4 regions of the Streptomyces globisporus C-1027 genome follow, and region 1 is predicted to be linked to each of the others. Evidence: riboswitches for the same ligand, from Rfam matches in the RefSeq annotation. Region 1 holds a riboswitch; each other region holds the start of a gene.

Region 1 (4,828 bases):
GCCGGTGAGGAAGACGACGGGGAACTCCAGGCCCTTCGCGGTGTGCAGGGTCATCAGCGTGATGACCCCGGAGCCGTCCTCGTCCTCGTCGGGAATCTGGTCGGAGTCGGCGACGAGCGCGACCTTCTCCAGGAACTCCGCGAGCGTGCCCGCGCCCTCCTCCTCGCCGCGCTCCTGCTCGAATTCGAGGGCGACGGCGGCGAGTTCCTGGAGGTTCTCGATGCGGGTCTCGTCCTGCGGGTCGGTGGAGGCCTGGAGCTCGGCGAGATAGCCCGTGCGCTCCAGGACGGCTTCCAGCACGACGGCGGGTCCGGCGCCGGACTCGACGATCGTGCGCAGCTCCTCCATCAGCGTGTTGAAGCGCTTGACGGCGTTGGAGGAACGGGCGGCCATGCCGTACGCCTCGTCGACGCGGCGCAGCGCCTGCGGGAAGGAGATCTTCTCGCGCATCGACAGGGCGTCGATCATGGCTTCGGCGCGGTCGCCGATGCCGCGCTTGGGGACGTTGAGGATGCGGCGGAGCGGGACGGTGTCCTCGGGGTTGGCGAGGACGCGGAGGTAGGCCAGGACGTCCCGGACCTCCTTGCGCTCGTAGAAGCGCACGCCGCCGACGACCTTGTAGGGCAGGCCGACGCGGATGAAGATCTCTTCGAAGACACGGGACTGGGCGTTGGTGCGGTAGAAGACGGCGACGTCGCCGGCCTTGGCGTCGCCCGCGTCGGTGAGCCGGTCGATCTCGTCGGCGACGAACTGCGCCTCGTCGTGCTCGGTGTCGGCGACATAGCCGGTGATGCGGGCGCCGGAGCCGGCGTTGGTCCAGAGGTTCTTCGGGCGGCGGCTCTCGTTGCGCTCGATGACGGCGTTGGCGGCGGAGAGGATCGTCTGCGTGGAGCGGTAGTTCTGCTCCAGCAGGATCGTCGTCGCGCTCGGGTAGTCCTCCTCGAACTGGAGGATGTTGCGGATGGTCGCGCCCCGGAAGGCGTAGATCGACTGGTCCGCGTCACCGACCACGCACAGCTCGGCGGGGGCGTCGTTCTCCCCGGCCGGTCCGACCAGCTCACGGACCAGGGTGTACTGGGCGTGGTTGGTGTCCTGGTACTCGTCGACGAGGACGTGGCGGAAGCGGCGGCGGTAGTGCTCGGCGACGTCCGGGAAGGCCTGGAGGAGGTGGACCGTCGTCATGATGATGTCGTCGAAGTCCAGGGCGTTGGCCTCGCGGAGGCGCGCCTGGTAGAGCGCGTACGCCTGCGCGAGGGTCTTCTCGAAGCCGTCGGCGGCCTGTCCGGCGAAGGTCTCCTCGTCGATGAGCTCGTTCTTGAGGTTGGAGACCTTGGCGGTGAAGGACTTCGGCGGGTAGCGCTTGGGGTCGAGGTCCAGATCGCGGCAGACCAGGGCCATCAGCCGCTTGGAGTCGGCGGCGTCGTAGATCGAGAAGGACGAGGTGAAGCCGAGCTTCTTCGACTCGCGGCGCAGGATGCGGACGCAGGCGCTGTGGAAGGTCATGACCCACATGGCGTTGGCGCGCGGACCCACGAGCTGTTCGACGCGCTCCTTCATCTCCCCGGCGGCCTTGTTGGTGAAGGTGATCGCGAGGATCTGCCCGGGGTGCGTGCCGCGCTCGGCCAGCAGGTGGGCGATGCGGTGGGTGAGCACCCGGGTCTTGCCGGAGCCGGCCCCGGCGACGATGAGCAGCGGGGACCCGGCGTGCACGACGGCGGCGCGCTGCTCGGTGTTGAGCCCGTCGAGCAGCGCGGCGGAGTCGATCGCCGGGCGCGGGTGACCGTCCCGGTAGTACCCGTCCCGGGGCGGCGGGGGCGCGTCGTAGACGCCCTCGAAGAGTCCCTCCGGCACCGCTTCGGGCGCGTGGTCCTCGGGGGGCGGCGGGGGGCCGTCCTCCGCGGGCTGGAGGCCGGTCAGGAAACTGTCGTCAAAGAGGCTGCTCATCGCCTCCCGAGTCTAGGCGGCCGGACTGACAACGTTCGGCCGAAGCCGGGAAGCGGTAGGAAGCGGCCGCCGGAACCGGGGAATCGCCCGCCCCTCACCCGTACGCAGGGAGAACGGACGTCCACGTTCCGTGAAGGAGCGCCCGGTCGGAGGGGGTGTCGGACCCCCGATCCGGAAAGGTCACGAAAATGTATCGGGCATATAGCTCATCGTCCTTCCCAGCGGTGGGGCGCTTTGGCTAGCGTGCTCGGTCAGGTGATCCGTACCTCCCTGAGGCGAACCGCGCCTAACGGACACCTCTGCCGAATCCGTCCTGCCCTCCTGGCAGTGCGGAACCGGGGACCCACACGCAGAACCGGGGTGAATCGGTCCGTGCCCTCGCATGCGGACCGTAGGACAGCCTTCCGTTCCGTCCGAACCCGACAGCTAACCCGGTAGGCGGTCCACGGAAGGAGATGCCGGTCTTGGCATCGCATCGCAAGCCGCGCACGAAGGTGCGCACCACCACCCCCGCCGTCGGGCTGACGACGGCCGCGCTGGCCTCGGTGACGTTGCTCTCCACGCAGAGCGCCACGGCGGCGCCCGCGGAACCGAAGCCCGCCATCGAGGACGTGCAGAGGAAGGTCGACGCCCTGTACCGGCAGGCGGGCTCGGCGACCCAGGAGTACAACCGGGCCAAGGCCGTCTCCTCCTCGCAGCAGAAGAAGGTCGACACGCTGCTCGCGGACGTGGCGAAGCGGACCGAGCGGATCAACGAGGCGCGCCGGGCGCTGGGCTCCTACGCGGCGGCCCAGTACCGCGACGGCGGCATCGCGCCCACGGCGACGTTCTTCCTCGCGGACGATCCGCAGGGGTACTTCGACCAGAGCCGGCTGATGGACCGGGCGACGGAGCGGCAGCAGAAGGCCGTGAGCGACTTCCGTTCGCAGCAGGCCTCGGCGGCGAAGAAGCGCGCGGAGGCCGTGAAGAGCCTGGAGACGCTGACCGAGACGCAGGCCACGCTCGCCTCCAGCAAGAAGGACGTCCAGACCAAGCTGACCGAGGCGCGCGGGCTGCTGTCCCGGCTGACCGCCGAGGAGAAGGCGCGGCTGGCGGAGCTGGAGCGCAAGAAGGAGGCCGAGGCGAAGGAGAAGGCGGCGAAGCTGGCCGCCCGCCAGGCCGCCGAGGCGAAGGCGAAGGCCGAGGCCGAGGAGAAGGCCCGCGAGGAGGCCGCGAAGGAGACCGGCGGCGGTTCGGGTCCCGGATCGGGCGCCGGTACGGGCACGGGTCCGGGGTCCGGCTCCGGCACGGGCAGCGGTTACGCCGCCAAGGCGGAGAAGGTGCTGGCCTTCGCCCGCGCCCAGATCGGGAAGCCGTACGTGTGGGGGGCGACGGGCCCCTCCAGTTACGACTGCTCGGGGCTGACGCAGGCGGCCTGGCGGGAGGCGGGCGTGACCCTGCCCCGGACCACCTGGGACCAGGTGAAGGTCGGCACGCGCGTCGCCACGTCCGACCTCCAGCCCGGGGACCTGGTCTTCTTCTACGACGACATCAGCCACGTCGGTATCTACAAGGGCGACGGGATGATGGTCCACGCCCCGAAGCCGGGTGCGAACGTGCGCGAGGAGTCGATCTACTACATGCCGATCTACGGGAGCGTCCGCCCGGCGTGACACAGCGGCGGGGCGGCCGGTGAGCGGCCGCCCCCGCAGAGTGCGGGTCCGGCCTCAGGTCCAGACCGTGGCGATGAAGATGTTGACGGTCGTCAGAGCGCCGACCGCGATGAACGCACCCTTGTCGACCTTCTCCTCGTCGCGCTTGACGTAGACCAGGGCGAGGATCACGACCAGCAGCGCCAGCTTGATGCCGATCTTGACGTTGTTCACGGTCTGGTCGTCGGCCTGGTTGAGGCCGACCAGGGCCACGCCGGTGACCAGCATGGTCAGCGCGCCGTGCAGCATCGCGGGGGTGAACCGGGCGGTCCCCGCCCCCATGGCCTTCATCTGCGTCAGGAAGCCGCCCAGCAGGGAGGCGATGCCGATGATGTGCAGGGCGACGAAGACATTGATGAGTACGTCCATGGCTCGGGAGCCTAGCCATGGCCAAGGTTTTACCTTTCAGTGAGGCAAGCCTTCCTCGATCGCTTCGATCATCCGTGACCGGCGAAACGTCACATCAGGGCAATAGCTGTCATGGCGACTCTTTTCTACGCGCCGGGATTAGCGTCCATCCCGGACCCGCCGCCACCCCCGGCGGACAGCCGAGAGGAAGGATGCCGCCCCCGTGGCAGCGCACCGCAGGTCAGCTCATCGAAAACCCAAGCAGCGCCCGCTCACCGGCCCTGCTGCCCGCACCGCCGCCACTCTGGCGCTCGCCGGGGCCGCCACCGCCGGATCGGTCACCGGAGCGGGCGCGGCCCCCGCCGAACCGGCCCCCACCGCGGCCCAGGTCAAGGCGAAGGTCGACCGGCTCTACCACGACGCCGAGGTCGCCACCGAGAAGTACAACGGTGCGAAGGAGAAGGCGGACGCCGCGACCCGCACCGTCGACGCCCTGACCGACGAGGCCGCCCGCCGCACCGACCGCCTCAACACCGCCCGGCACGCGCTCGGTTCGCTGGCCACCGCGCAGTACCGTTCCGGCACCCTGGACCCGGCCCTGCAACTGGCGCTCTCCTCCGACCCCGACGCCTATCTGGAACGCGCCTCCTACCTCGACCGGGCGGGCGACCGGCAGACCGGGCTGCTGCGCAACATCAAGCGGCAGGTCTCCCGCATCGCCCAGGTCAAGGCCCGCGCCGACGAGGAGACCGAGCGCCTCGCCGCCCGCCGCACCGAACTGCGCGAGCACCGCACCGCGATCCGCACGAAGCTGGCCGACGCCCGGAAGCTGCTGGACACCCTGA
Region 2 (4,828 bases), 1.2 Mb from region 1:
GGCGCGGCTCCGGGAAGCCTGGACAGGGAGCGGTACCGTCCGCAGCCGTGGGTGGACCGGGCAGGAGTGCACAGGTGGGGATGGCCGAGGGACGGCGCAGCGGGGCGGCGGGGAGCATGGACGCCGTGGGCCGTGCGGTGCTCGGATCCCGGGAGGGGGAGCTGGCGTCCGGCGGCGGACGGGGCACCGGGCGGTTCATCCGGATGCTGCCCGCCCTGCTGATCATCGGCGGACTGCTGTTCGACTCGCTCGCCCCGCCCAACTTCACCGCCGTCCCCCTCTTCGTCGCGGCCCCGCTGATCGCCGCCCCGTTCTTCTCGCTGTCCCGGACCGTCCGCACCGGGATCGCCGCGGTCATCTCCGTCATCGTGATGCGGATCTCCGACGGGACGTCCACGCAGGTCGTCCCGGTCATCGAGATGCTCACCGTGCTCACGGGCTCGGTCCTGGCCCTCGTCATCAACGGCGTCGTGCGGCGCGGCAACGAGCAGCTCGCCTCGGCCCGGGCCGTCGCGGAGACCGCCATGCGGGCCGTGCTGCCGACGCCCGCCGAGCGGATCGGCGGACTCCAGGTGGCCGCACGGTACGAGGCGGCGCAGGCGGACGAGTTCGTGGGCGGCGACCTGTACGCCGTCGCGGACACCCCGTACGGCGTGCGCGTCGTGGTCGGCGACGTCCGCGGCAAGGGGCTGGACGCCGTCGGGGCGGTGGCGGTGATCATCGGGTCGTTCCGGGAGGCCGCCGAACAGGAGCGTTCGCTGGAGGGCGTGGCCCAGCGGCTGGAGCGGGCGCTGGCCCGGGAGGGGACGCGGCAGTACGGGCTGGACGCCATGGAGGGGTTCATCACCGCCGTACTGGCCGAGATCCCGCCCGGGGCGGCCACGGTCCGCCTGGTCAACCGCGGCCACCCCGAGCCGATCCTGCTCCACGCGGACGGGGCCCTGGAGGTGCTGGCGCCCTCGGTGCCCGCGCTGCCGCTGGGGATGGACCTCGGGGTGTGGCCGGACCGCGCCGACGAGTGGGTGATGCCTCCCGGGGCGACGCTCCTCGCCTTCACGGACGGCCTGTCCGAGGCCCGGGACGCCAACGGGGTCTTCTACGATCCGGCGGCCCGGCTGCGCGGCCGGATCTTCCCGGGGCCGGAGGAGCTGCTGTCGGCGCTGACCGACGACGTACGGCTGCACACCGGCGGGCACGCCACGGACGACATGGCGCTGATCGCGGTCGGCCGGCCGGCGGAGGGGCAGCCCGTGCGCCGGACGACGGTGAAGATCGTGGGCCGGGGCGACGAGGACGCGGCCCGCTGACGTGGCGCGGCTGTCCGCCGGCGCGCTGAACTCGCAACTCGCAGCGATGACACGGTGCGTAATCGAAGCGCACCGCTCCGCATAACATTTGATACACCGTCAGAAAAAGGCATGTGGCTGAGCCCCGGTCAAGTCGCCCGATTCCGCCCGCTTGTGCCCCGTACCTCCCACCCCTGTTCGTTAATGATCAACAGGAACAGCTTGGAATCGGGTCCGGGTGTCTATTAACGTTCGATAACGCAGCGCGGTCGTCACAGCCGTCGTCAGGGACGGCGCCGCGCGCGAGCGCCGAATTCCGCAAGGGAACCGGGGACCCACTACATGGGGTGAATCGGACGCCTGCGTCTCGTGAGAGGCGGAGGGGCCCGTAGGAGACCTTCCTGCTCCGAACCCGTCAGCTAACCCGGTAGGCGAGAAGGAAGGAAAGGAGTGCGCCCACGTGGCGTCCAACAAGCCTGCCCCTGAGGCCCCGTCACCCTTCAGCACCGACAGCTACGGTGGCGCCGAGCGGTCCGTGGGGGAGTGGAATCCCACCGAGGACTCCATCCGTCCCGTGCGCGGCAGGCACCGCGTCGCCAAGCAGCGTGGTCTGGCCCGTAGCTCCACCGTCCTCGGGGTCGGCGTCATAGCGGCCGTCGGAGCGGGGGGCATGGCCACCGCTCAGGACAAGGCTCCCGTCTCCATCTCTCTTCCCGATTCCATCGCGGACAACCTCCCCGACGCCAAGTCCCTTCCCGGCGTCGGGTCCTTCATGTCCGACGAAGCGGAGGCCGCCCCGGTCGCCGCGGCCGCGCCGCTCACCACCGCCGGGCTCACCAGCGCCGAGGCCGAGCAGGGCACCGACGCCGGCGAGGCGCTGCGCGCCCGGATCCTCCAGCAGGCCGAGCAGCAGCAGGCCAGCGCCGACGCCGAGGCCAAGGCGGCAGCCGAGAAGGCCGCGGCCGAGAAGGCGGCGGAAGAGGCCAAGAAGCAGCAGGACGAGGCCGAGGCCGACGCCGCCGCGAAGAAGAAGGCGGCGGAGGAAGCGGCGAAGAAGAAGGCGGAGGAGGAGCGTCTCGCCAAGCTCGCCGCCAGCTTCTCCCTGCCGGCCTCCTCCTACACGATCAGCTCGACCTACGGTCAGTCCGGTGCGATGTGGTCCTCCGGCCAGCACACCGGCCTCGACTTCGCCGGTTCGGCCGGTTCGCCGCTCAAGGCCGTGCACAGCGGCACGATCACGTCGGCCGGCTGGTCCGGTTCGTACGGCTACCGCACGGTGCTCCAGCTCGATGACGGCACGGAGATCTGGTACGCCCACCAGTCCTCGATCGACGTCTCGGTCGGCCAGAAGGTCACCACCGGCGAGACCATCGGCCGCATGGGTGCCACCGGCAACGTGACCGGCGTCCACCTCCACCTGGAGGTCCGCACCGCGGGCGGCTCCGCGATGGACCCGATGGCCTGGCTGACCAGCAAGGGCCTCTCGGTCTGAGCCCCCGGGCCGGCGCGCGCCGCCGGCCCCGGGCCGCCCTTCTCCGGCGGCCCGTCCCGAAACCCCGGCAGCCCTGACGCACACCCCCCGACGTCAGGGCTGCCGGTCTGTCCGGGGACGGGGACGGGGAGGGGGCGACAGGCCCGTGCGTGGATCATGATGGGCGTACGCGGCGGAATTCATCCTTCCGCACGGCCGAGGCAGGAATACCGTCCTCCGACCGGCCCGTTGAACTCTCACATGACTTCCGCGCACACCCCCCTCGGCACCTCCGGCCTCCAGGTCTTCCCCCTCGCCCTCGGCGGCAACGTCTTCGGCTGGACGGCGGACGAGGAACAGTCCTTCGCCGTCCTGGACGCGTACGTCGCGGCCGGCGGCAACTTCATCGACACCGCCGACGCCTACTCCGCCTGGGTCGAGGGCAACCGGGGCGGCGAGTCGGAGACCGTCATCGGCAAGTGGCTCGCCTCCCGCTCCAACCGGTCCGACATCGTCGTCGCCACCAAGGCCGGCGCCCACCCCGACTTCCGGGGGCTGTCGGCCGGCACGATCAAGGGCGCGGCCGAGGCATCGCTGCGCCGGCTCGGCACCGACCACATCGACCTCTACTACACGCACTTCGACGACGAGACCGTCCCGGTCGAGGAGATCATCACCGCCCTCGACCAGCTGGTGAAGGACGGCAAGGTGCGCCACATCGCCGCCTCCAACATCAGCCCCGAGCGCCTCGCGGCCTCCCTCGCCTTCTCCGAGCGCGAGGGCCTCGCCCGGTACGTGGCGCTCCAACCGCACTACAACCTGGTCTCCCGCTCCACCTACGAGGGCGCGCTCCAGGACACCGCGGCCGCCGCGGGCCTCGCCGCCGTCCCGTACTACGCGCTCGCCTCCGGCTTCCTCACCGGCAAGTACCGCCCCGGTGCGACGGTGGAGAGCGCGCGCTCCGCGAAGGCGGGCGGGCACCTGGAGTCGGAGCAGGGCCGCAAAGTGCTGGCCGCCCTCGACCAGGTGGCCGGGGAGCGGAACGCCGAGATCGCGACGGTGGCCCTCGCCTGGCTCGCCGCACAGCCGACCGTCGCCGCGCCGATCGCCTCCGCCCGTACGGTCGAACAGCTCCCCGCCCTCGTCGCGGTCGCCGACCTGCGGCTGACGGACCGGGAACTCGCGCTGCTCACCGAGGCGTCGGCCTGACGGAGCCGGGGTCGCCATACCCGTACCCGTATCCGTACGGCTGCGGCTGCGTCTGGGGTTGTCCGTACGGGTGCGGCTGGGGCTGTCCGTACGCCGGGCCGTGCGGCTGTCCGTATCCGGGGCCGTTTCCGGGCGCGGGCCCGGGGCCGTATCCGGGGGCCGGCGCGGGCGCGGGGCCGTAGCCCTGTGCCGGGCCGTACCCGTATCCCTGGCCGTACGGCATCGCCGCGTGGCGTCCGGCGTGGGCCTGGCGGCCGTGGTGCGGGCCCCGGTGGGACGTGAGGCGGGCCGCGTGGGCCAGGGCCGGGGCCGCGATCTCCCGGCGCTGCCACAGATGGTGCAGCAACTCCCGCTCACGGGCGCCGAAGTCCGGGCCCACCGCGCCGTGGCGGGCCCGGCGGCGCAGCCCCGCGAGCGACGTCGCGAACGACTCGTACTCCGCGACCGCGCGGGCCGCCGCCCGGCCCCGGGCCCGGTCCTGCTGCCAGTGGCGGGCCAGGTCGCGGGCCATGCCCCGGGCCCGCATGGAGGAGAGCGCCGACGGTTCGGCGGGGGTGAGCCAGCCGGCCGCCGCATACGCGGGCAGCTCGGCGGCGAGCGTACGCAGCTCCCGCTGGCGCGACCAGATCGCCAGCCAGGTCACCAAGCCGAACGCCGGGACCATGACGATCCCGTACACCGCGTAGAAGCCGTACGGGCCGAAGACCGACGAGCCGTTCCACAGGGCGTGCAGCCCCATCGCCAGCAGCAGACCCAGCACCGGCAGGGCGATCCGGCGGACCCGGTGGCGGCGGGCGCTGACAGCCGCGAAGCCGAAACCGAGGCCGGTCAGGACCGTGAACAGGGGATGTGCGAAAGGGGA
Region 3 (4,828 bases), 1.2 Mb from region 1:
TCCGACGCGGACGACGCCGAGGCCGCTCTGGACCGGCTGGCGAAGCTGGTCGCCGAGGGCCTGGAAGAGCTTCCGGAGACCGTCTGACCCCTCCGTCTCCGGTCCGTCCGGATGCGACCCCCGCGAGAGCCGTGACCCGTGATCCCTTCACAGGCCACGGCTCTTCCGTTTCCGGGAATCGGGAAAGACCCGGGGAAGATCCGCACCTCGATAATGCGGGCAGCGTGAAATGGCGCCCCGAAATTACTTCTCTTTGTATACGGCGCTTCTGTTAATGCCGGACGCCCGCCGTGTTTACGCCGTGTTGCGAACTTCTCACCGGGGGAACGGGGGCGGCGCGGCGCCCCGGGAGATCCGCACGGCGGAGCCGGTGCTCGGCGGTGGAGCGTTCCGCGTGCTGGGCGGTCAGCGCCCTCGCCCGCTCCGCGTCGCCGCGCGCCACGGCGTCGACGATCGCGCCGCGCTCGGCCCAGGATTCGACCGGGCGGGCCGGCTGCTCGACCGCGTACATCCAGGCGATCTTGTGCCGGAGCTGGGTGAGCAGCGCGATGAGCCCGGGGCTGCCGGAGGCCTGGGCGAGGGTCTCGTGGAACCAGCCGCCCAGCGAGCGCAGATCCTCGCCCTCGCCCCGGCGGGCCCGCTCCTGGCCCAGCCTGACCAGACCGCGCAGCACCTTGAGGTGGGCTTCGGTACGGCGCTGGGCTGCGCGGGCCGCGCCCAGCGGCTCCAGGAGCATCCGCACCTCCAGGAGGTCGGCGGCCTCCTGGACGGTGGGCTCGGCGACACAGGCGCCGGCGTGTCGGCGGGTGACCACGAACCCCTCGGACTCCAGCGTGCGCAGCGCCTCGCGGACCGGGACGCGGGAGACCCCGTAGCGGCGGGCCAGCAACTCCTCGGTGAGGCGGCTGCCGCGCTCGTAGACACCGGAGACGATGTCGTCACGGATCGCCGTGCATACCGAATGCGCGGGAATGCGCATATCCGAACCTCCGCCTTGATCCCCGCGAAACGCGGCCGCCCGACGTCTGTTCCGTGACTCTATGACAATCCGCTGGAATTTCCGATGGCAGGTCGGAATCCACGGATATCTTCACGCGGGAATTGCCGAAGGCCCCGGCGGGTGCCGGGGCCTTCGGACGGTGGGTCGCGCGGGGCGGGGTCAGACGTTCAGACCGTGGGAGCGCAGGTAGGCGACGGGGTCCATGTCGGAGCCGTAGTCGGGGGTGGTGCGGGCCTCGAAGTGCAGGTGCGGGCCGGTGGAGTTGCCGGTGGAGCCGGAGAGGCCGATCTGCTGGCCGGAGGAGACGCTCTGGCCGACGGAGACGCCGATCGAGGAGAGGTGGCCGTACTGGGTGTAGGTGCCGTCCGCCATCCGGAGCACGATGTTGTTGCCGTACGCGCCGCCCCAGCCGGCCTCGACGACCGTGCCGGAACCGACCGCGACGACGGAACTGCCGGAGGCGGCCTGGAAGTCCACGCCGGAGTGGCTGCCGGAGGACCAGAGGGAGCCGCCGGTGTTGTAGCCGGTGGTGACGTGGGAGCCGGCGACCGGGAGGTGGAAGGCGTTCAGCCGGGCGCGCTCGGCGGCGCGGGCGGCGCGGGCCTTCTCCTCGCGGACCTCTTTGGCGCGGGCCTCGGCCTTGCGCTCGGCCTCGGCCTTCGCCTTGGCCTTGGCGGCCTTCTCGCGGGCCTCTGCGGCCGCCTTGGCCTTCGCCTTCGCGACCGCGTCGGCCTGCCGCTGCTGGGCGTGGGCCTGCGCGTCGATCTGCTCGGCGAGGGTGGTGTCGAGGGAGATGGCCTGGGTGAGGCCGGTGTCGGCGACCTTGGCGGCCTCGGAGTCCGCCGCGAGGGCCGGGGAGGACAGCGAGCCGAGGACTCCGGTGGTGGCCAGGGCCGCGATGCCGGCGGCCTGGGCGCTCCGGCGCGTGAGGCGGCTCGGGGCACGGTGCTTCCCGGTGGCACGGGTGAACGCCATGGAGGGGCTGGTTCCTTTCCTTCCTTCTCGCCTACCGGGTTAGCTGACGGGTTCGGAGCAGGAAGGTCTCCTACGGATCCCCGCGCCGGTTCGCGGCACGGGCCTCCGATTCACCCCAGGGACTGCGTGGGTCCCCGGCTCCCCAGGCTCGCGCCTGACGGGGACTCGGCGATGACTGCCCGGCGCCGCGGCTGCGGCATTCGGGTGACGGACAGCCGGGCCGACGCTAGGCGGGGCGACTTCCCATCACCAAACGGACAAGGAGATTTGTCGCGCATCCCACAGGGCAGACAGGCAACCACCTCCCCAAAAGGGTGCGAAGCAGACCAAGCAGGCAAAAGCACAGGACCCCGACGAAATTCCTTCCGTCGGGGTCCTGTTCGCGGCGGTGGTCGCACGGTGGCGGCCGGTTCCGCGGGCGGTGTCAGCCGGTGACGACCGACACCTCTCCGATACCGAGAGCCTTCACCGGCTCGGCGATCCGCGAGGCGTCTCCCACGAGGACCGTGACCAGCCTGTCGACCGGGAAGGCGTTGACCACGGCGGCGGTCGCCTCCACGGTGCCCGTCTCGGCGAGCCGGGCGTAGAGGTGGGCCTGGTAGTCGTCGGGGAGGTGCTGCTCGACCTGGTCGGCCAGCGTGCTCGCGACGGAGGCGGCGGTCTCGAACTTCAGCGGGGCGACGCCCACCAGGTTCTGCACGGCCGTCTCGCGCTCGGCGTCGGTCAGCCCCTCGGCGGCCAGCGTCCGCAGGACCTTCCAGAGGTCGTCCAGGGCCGGTCCGGTGGACTCGGTGTCCACCGAGCCGCTGATCGCGAGCATCGCGGCGCCGCCCGAGTCGGGGCCGGAGGAGCGCAGCACCTGGGCGAAGGCGCGTACGCCGTAGGTGTAGCCCTTCTCCTCGCGCAGCACCCGGTCCAGCCGGGAGGTGAGCGTGCCGCCCAGGCAGTACGTGCCGAGCACCTGCGCGGGCCACACACGCTCGTGCCGGTCGGCGCCGATGCGGCCGATCAGCAGCTGGGTCTGGACCGCGCCGGGGCGGTCCACGATGACCACGCGGCCGGTGTCGTCCGCGGTGATGGGCGGCACCGGGCGGGCCTGGGCGGTGTTGCCCGACCAGTCGCCGAGGGTCTCCGCCAGCAGCGCGTCCAGGTCGATGTCGGTCAGGTCTCCGACGATCACGGCGGTCGCGGTGGACGGGCGGATGTGGGCGTCGAAGAAGGCGCGCACGGCGGCCGCGTCGATCCGCCGGACCGTCTCCTCGGTGCCCAGGCGCGGGCGGGACATCCGGGCGGTGGCCGGGAACAGCTCCTTGGAGAGCTGCTTGGCCGCGCGCCGGGACGGGTTGGCGTGCTCGTGCGGGATCTCGTCGAGGCGGTTGCCCACCAGGCGCTCGATCTCGCTCTCGGCGAAGGCGGGGGCCCGCAGCGCCTCGGCGACCAGGCCGAGCGCCTTGGCCAGCCGGGAGGCCGGGACCTCCAGGGAGACCCGGACGCCGGGGTGGTCGGCGTGCGCGTCGAGCGTGGCGCCGCAGCGCTCCAGCTCGGCGGCGAACTCCTCGGCGCTGTGCTTGTCGGTGCCCTCGGAGAGCGCCCGCGACATGATCGTGGCCACGCCGTCGAGGCCCTCGGGCTCGGCCTCCAGCGGTGCGTCCAGGAAGATCTCCACGGCGACGACCTGCTGGCCGGGGCGGTGGCAGCGCAGCACGGTCAGCCCGTTGGGCAGAGCGCCGCGCTCGGGCGCCGGGAAGGCCCAGGGGCGGGCCGTGCCGGGCGTGGGCTGCGGGTGGAACTCCATGGCTACTCCAGTCACGGCGGCGTCGCTCACTTGGCCGCCCCCTCGTGCGCGTCGGTGCCCTCGGTGCCGTCTTCGCCCTCGGCGGCCTCGTCGGCCGGCTCGATGGGCTCGTAGACCAGCACCGCCCGGTTGTCGGGGCGCAGGGCCGCCGCGGCCGCCGCGCGCACCTCCTCCGCGGTGACGTCCAGGACGCGGCCCACGGCGGTCAGGGCGAGCTGCGGGTCGCCGAACAGGACGGCGTAACGGCACAGTTCGTCGGCGCGGCCGGCGACCGTGCCGAGCCGGTCGAGCCACTCGCGCTCCAACTGCGCCTGGGCCCGCTCCATTTCCTCGGGGGTGGGCCCCTCGGCGGCGAACCGGGCCAGCTCCTCGTCGACGGCGGCCTCGATCGTCTCCACCTCGACGCCGCCGGACGTCTTCACGTCCAGCCAGCCCAGCGAGGGCGCTCCGGCGAGCCGCAGCAGGCCGAAGCCCGCCGCAACCGCCGTACGGTCGCGGCGGACCAGGCGGTTGTGCAGCCGGGAGGACTCGCCGCCGCCCAGCACGGTCAGCGCCAGGTCCGCGGCGTCGCAGGCGCGGGTGCCGTCGTGCGGGAGGCGGTAGGCGGCCATCAGGGCGCGCGCCGGGACCTCCTCGTGGACCACTTCGCGCAGCTGCTCGCCGATGATCTCGGGCAGTGTCCCGTCGCGCGGCGGCTGCTTGCCGTCGTGGGAGGGGATGGAGCCGAAGTACTTCTCGATCCAGGCGAGGGTCTGCTCGGGGTCGATGTCGCCGACCACCGAGAGCACCGCGTTGTTGGGCGCGTAGTACGTACGGAAGAACGCGCGGGCGTCTTCCAGCGTGGCCGCGTCCAGGTCGGCCATGGAGCCGATCGGGGTGTGATGGTAGGGGTGGCCCTCGGGGTAGGAGAGGGCGGTCAGCTTCTCGAACGCGGTGCCGTAGGGCACGTTGTCGTAGCGCTGGCGGCGCTCGTTCTTGACGACGTCGCGCTGGTTCTCCATGGACTCCTCGTCGAGCGCGGCGAGGAGGGAGCCCATCCGGTCGGCTTCGAGCCACAG
Region 4 (4,828 bases), 1.8 Mb from region 1:
GCTACTACGGCGGGCTCCAGTTGTCGCAGGAGACCTGGTCGGCCTACGGCGGTACGGAGTTCGCGTCCCGCGCCGACCTCGCCAGCCGGTCGCAGCAGATCTCCGTCGCCGAGAAGGTCCTGGACGACCAGGGCCCCAAGGCGTGGCCGAGCTGTGCGGTGATCTCGGGTCTCGCGGTGGACGGCAGCCTGCCGGGCGTCGACCCGGGCACCTCGCCCGCACCCGACCCGACGACCACCCCGACCGACGAAGCAGACGCACCCGACGAAGCGGATGAATCCGGCAAGTCCGGTGAAGCCGATGAGTCCGGCAAGGGTGACGAGAGCGGCAAGGGTGAGAAGGGTGACCCGGCGGACAAGGGTGACAGCGCTGACGCGGAGAAGGGCGGCGAAACCCCCGACTCCTCGGTGACGCCCTCCACTCCGCCCTCCTCCGAGGCCCCCGACGCCACCGACCCCTCGAAGGGCAAGGGCGGCAAGCACCGCGGCACCCCCGCGCCCGAGGAGGCCGGAGCGGGCCAGGAGGACGGCCCGCGCGGATCCGGCCGGCACGCCTCGCGCGACGGCGACGCCCGGGACGGCGGCGCGGCGACCGGCGGCGCGTACACGGTGCAGCCTGGCGACAACCTCTGGGCCATCGCCGACGCCCAGGAACTCCCCGACGGCTGGACCGGTCTCTACGAGGCCAACAAGGACCTCCTGGGCTCAGACCCGGACCTGATCCTGCCCGGCCAGAACCTGGATCTGGGCCTGGACCAGGCCGCGCCCGAAGGTGCCGAAGAGCCTGCCGAGGAGTCCGCCGAGGCGCCTGCCGCCAACTGAACCAATTCGGGAAAATGCCCCGAAAATAGAGGCAGTTAAGAGACCTATGTCCACTTTGCGTAAGTGAGACATGGGTCTCTTTGCTTCAACTCGCGCACCCCTTCCGGCCCATTCGTACACATCGCCCCCGACCTGCGGAAACGGCCCACGGGCCGCCGCGAGTTCGGGCTGATTGCCCCCTATGTCCATCTTTGAATGTCGGGGTTGCCTGTGTTTACGGTCTAAGCCGCTCGCACCGCGGGCCCCGTCGACCGTCACGCCGAATCCTGCCGTCGGTCGAAGGGAACAGACGCGTAAGCGCCGTAGGCAGGAGCGGGGGACCCAGGTAAGCCGCCGGGTCCGCACAGCCCCTCCAGGGGGTGTACGGGACCGGCTAGGGGTGAAGCCGTGCGCAAGGTCGCACGGCCGGGCAACTCATCAGCCCGAACCCGACAGCTCACCTCGTAGGCGTCGGTGAGGAGATTCGTTCCATGCTGCTGAACAGCAAGGGCAAGCACCGCCGCCCGTCCAAGGCCGCCCGTATCGCCACCCTCGCGGGTGTCACCGGTGCCGCCGTCGCCGTCCCGCTGATGGGCGCGACCAACGCTTCCGCCGCCTCCGTCGAGACCTGGGACGCCGTCGCCCAGTGCGAGTCCGGCGGCAACTGGTCCATCAACACCGGCAACGGCTACTACGGCGGACTGCAGTTCTCGCAGTCCAGCTGGGCCGCCGCCGGCGGTACGCAGTACGCCTCGCGCGCCGATCTGGCCTCCAAGGACCAGCAGATCGCCACCGCCGAGAAGCTTCTCGACCTGCAGGGCCCGGGCGCCTGGGCCTGCGCCGGTGCCGGCGGCCTCACCAACGACGGTGTGGACCCGGGCGTGAACCCCGGCGGCTCCGGCCAGGCCGAGAGCAAGCCCGAGCAGGCGCAGCCCGAGCGTGAGGCCGAGCGGCCCACCACGCGCAGCGAGCAGCGCGAGGCCCCCAAGGCCGAGAGCAAGAAGACCGTCACCACCCCGACCGGCGACAAGGTCAAGAAGGGCGACGGCGAGTACAAGGTCAAGGCCGGCGACACCCTGAGCAAGATCGCTCAGAAGGAAGACGTCAAGGGCGGCTGGAGCAAGCTCTTCAAGCTCAACGACGACATCGTCGAGGACGCGAACCTGATCTTCCCGGGTCAGCAGCTCCACCTGAAGTAATCGCCGTCTCTCCTCCCCGGGGGGAGGGTGTCCGGCGGCACTCTCCCTCGCACGGCTTCCCGGCCCGGCGCGCTCTTCCCCCCAGCGCGCCGGGCCGGGTTCTTCGTGGCCGGCGCGCGTCCGGGGGCCCGTATGCGTTCACCTCTTGTTGTTACCGCTCAGTAGATTTCTAGAGTTCTGCCCCGATATGCAGGCCCTTGGGTCCTTTTTCGTCCCAGGAGGCGGGCGGGCGGCCGACGGACGCGGCCGGGCCGGATAGGCTCGGGTCGCAAGGCCACAGTGACCCTGCACAACCAGTGTCAGATCCCAGAAGGAGATGCCTCGTGCCGTCCATCGACGTCGTCGTAGCCAGGGAAATCCTCGACTCCCGGGGCAACCCCACGGTCGAGGTCGAGGTCGGCCTCGACGACGGCAGCACGGGCCGTGCTGCCGTTCCGTCCGGCGCCTCCACCGGTGCGTTCGAGGCCATCGAGCTTCGCGACGGTGACCCCAACCGCTACCAGGGCAAGGGCGTCGAGAAGGCCGTCCTCGCCGTCATCGAGCAGATCGGCCCGGAGCTCGTCGGGTACGACGCCACCGAGCAGCGCCTCATCGACCAGGCGATGTTCGACCTGGACGCCACCGAGAACAAGGCCTCGCTCGGTGCGAACGCCATCCTCGGCGTCTCGCTGGCCGTCGCGCACGCCGCCTCCGAGGCGTCCGACCTGCCGCTCTTCCGCTACCTCGGCGGCCCGAACGCGCACCTGCTGCCCGTTCCGATGATGAACATCCTGAACGGCGGGTCGCACGCCGACTCCAACGTGGACATCCAGGAGTTCATGATCGCCCCGATCGGCGCGGAGTCCTTCTCCGAGGCCCTGCGCTGGGGCGCGGAGATCTACCACACGCTGAAGAAGGTCCTGAAGACCAAGGGCCTGTCCACCGGACTCGGCGACGAGGGCGGCTTCGCCCCGAACCTGGAGTCCAACCGCGCCGCCCTGGACCTCATCGTCGAGGCCATCAAGGAGGCGGGTTACGTCCCGGGCCGCGACATCGCGCTCGCGCTCGACGTCGCCGCGTCCGAGTTCTACAAGGACGGCGTCTACGAGTTCGAGGGCAAGTCCCGCTCGGCCGCCGAGATGACCGAGTACTACGAGGAGCTCGTCTCCGCGTACCCGCTGGTCTCCATCGAGGACCCGCTGTACGAGGACGACTGGGCCGGCTGGAAGGTCATCACCGACCGCATCGGCGCCAAGGTGCAGATCGTCGGCGACGACCTCTTCGTCACCAACCCCGAGCGCCTGGCCCGTGGCATCGAGGAGGGCTCCGCCAACGCCCTGCTCGTCAAGGTCAACCAGATCGGTTCGCTGACCGAGACCCTGGACGCCGTCGAGCTGGCCCAGCGCAACGGCTTCAAGTGCATGATGTCGCACCGCTCCGGCGAGACCGAGGACGTCACCATCGCCGATCTCGCCGTCGCCGTGAACTGCGGCCAGATCAAGACCGGCGCCCCGGCCCGCTCGGACCGCGTCGCCAAGTACAACCAGCTGCTGCGCATCGAGGAGATCCTCGACGACGCCGCGGTGTACGCGGGCCGCTCCGCCTTCCCGCGCTTCAAGGGCTGACCCGCAGCGCCAAGTCGGTGGCCTCCGCCCGTCCCCGCACCCGGTCCCGTACCGTGTGCGGGGACGGACGTATGTGACGGGGAGGCGGGGAGACATGGCCGGCAAGGACCGTGACCGGTTCTCCACCGCGACCAGGCTGCGGCTGCTCGGCGAGCAGACCGCGGCCCGTGTGTACCGGTCGCAGAACCGCCGCCAGGCCCGCCGCTCCCGGCTCACCGGCCGGGCCGCGTTCCTGGCGCTGGTCGTCTGCTCCCTGGTGGTGGCGCTCGCCTACCCGATGCGGCAGTACGTCTCCCAGCGCGACGAGATCGCCGAGCAGGAACGGCTCTCGCAGGAGGCCGAGCGGCGCACCGAGGAGCTGCGGGACGAGAAGGCGCGGCTCCAGGACGACGCGTACATCATGCGCCTGGCCCGCCAGCACCTCCATTACGTCCTTCCCGGGGAGACCGGCTACACCGTGGCCGACCCCGACGCGGCGAAGGACCGTCGGTCGGAGCCCGGTGCGAGCGACCGTCCCTGGCACTCCAACCTCTGGGACGGCGTGGACAGCGCCGACCGTGACGACCGCGGCTGACCGACCCGCGACCCCCCTTTACGAGCTTCGAGCAGAACCAAGGCAGGCATGGAAACGCCCCCTCCGCAGACCGAGTCCACCCAGCCCACCGACGCGGACATCGCCGCGTTCGAGCAGCAGCTCGGCCGCCCGCCGCGCGGTCTGCGCGCCATCGCGCACCGCTGCCCGTGCGGCAACCCGGACGTGGTGGAGACCCAGCCCCGTCTGGAGGACGGCACGCCGTTCCCGACGACGTACTACCTGACCTGCCCCCGGGCGGCCTCGGCGATCGGCACGCTGGAGGCCAACGGGGTCATGAAGGAGATGACGGCCCGTCTGGGGACCGACCCGGAGCTGGCGAAGGCCTACCGGGCCGCCCACGAGGACTACATCACCCGCCGCGACGCCATCGAGGTCCTGGAGGGCTTCCCGAGCGCGGGCGGCATGCCGGACCGGGTGAAGTGCCTGCACGTCCTGGTGGGCCACTCGCTGGCAGCCGGGCCCGGCGTGAACCCGCTGGGCGACGAGGCCATCGCGATGCTGCCCGAGTGGTGGGCCAAGGGCCCCTGCGTCGCGCCGTGCGCGCCGACGGGCGAGGGCGACGGCTGGACGGTCGACGAGAGCGACGAGGGCCACTTCGCCTTCCGCCCGCTCGACGGCCCCGCCGACGGG

The links. Region 1 has a riboswitch for cyclic di-AMP ahead of WQO_RS21890 (C40 family peptidase). Riboswitches for the same ligand answer to the same signal wherever they lie in the genome.
Region 2: another riboswitch for cyclic di-AMP. It lies ahead of WQO_RS16155 (M23 family metallopeptidase); the one in region 1 lies ahead of WQO_RS21890 (C40 family peptidase).
Region 3: another riboswitch for cyclic di-AMP. It lies ahead of WQO_RS27075 (M23 family metallopeptidase); the one in region 1 lies ahead of WQO_RS21890 (C40 family peptidase).
Region 4: another riboswitch for cyclic di-AMP. It lies ahead of WQO_RS13335 (transglycosylase family protein); the one in region 1 lies ahead of WQO_RS21890 (C40 family peptidase).

The regions. Positions count from the first base shown of each region.
Region 1 covers NZ_CP013738.1:4,945,723-4,950,550, reverse strand. Annotated here, with positions in the region: gene pcrA (DNA helicase PcrA) at 1-1,944, opposite strand, end outside; cyclic di-AMP (ydaO/yuaA leader) riboswitch at 2,235-2,401, shown strand; gene WQO_RS21890 (C40 family peptidase) at 2,409-3,596, shown strand; gene WQO_RS21885 (hypothetical protein) at 3,651-4,004, opposite strand; gene WQO_RS21880 (C40 family peptidase) at 4,207-4,828, shown strand, end outside.
Region 2 covers NZ_CP013738.1:3,730,803-3,735,630, reverse strand. Annotated here, with positions in the region: gene WQO_RS16160 (PP2C family protein-serine/threonine phosphatase) at 81-1,307, shown strand; cyclic di-AMP (ydaO/yuaA leader) riboswitch at 1,584-1,734, shown strand; gene WQO_RS16155 (M23 family metallopeptidase) at 1,747-2,778, shown strand; gene WQO_RS16150 (aldo/keto reductase) at 3,019-3,966, shown strand; gene WQO_RS16145 (PrsW family intramembrane metalloprotease) at 3,947-4,828, opposite strand, start outside.
Region 3 covers NZ_CP013738.1:6,134,269-6,139,096, reverse strand. Annotated here, with positions in the region: gene WQO_RS27085 (HPr family phosphocarrier protein) at 1-87, shown strand, start outside; gene WQO_RS27080 (GntR family transcriptional regulator) at 272-979, opposite strand; gene WQO_RS27075 (M23 family metallopeptidase) at 1,160-1,975, opposite strand; cyclic di-AMP (ydaO/yuaA leader) riboswitch at 1,990-2,156, opposite strand; gene WQO_RS27070 (M16 family metallopeptidase) at 2,400-3,770, opposite strand; gene WQO_RS27065 (M16 family metallopeptidase) at 3,797-4,828, opposite strand, start outside.
Region 4 covers NZ_CP013738.1:3,107,298-3,112,125, reverse strand. Annotated here, with positions in the region: gene WQO_RS13340 (transglycosylase family protein) at 1-821, shown strand, start outside; cyclic di-AMP (ydaO/yuaA leader) riboswitch at 1,110-1,286, shown strand; gene WQO_RS13335 (transglycosylase family protein) at 1,292-1,999, shown strand; gene eno (phosphopyruvate hydratase) at 2,323-3,603, shown strand; gene WQO_RS13325 (FtsB family cell division protein) at 3,698-4,177, shown strand; gene WQO_RS13320 (DUF501 domain-containing protein) at 4,226-4,828, shown strand, end outside.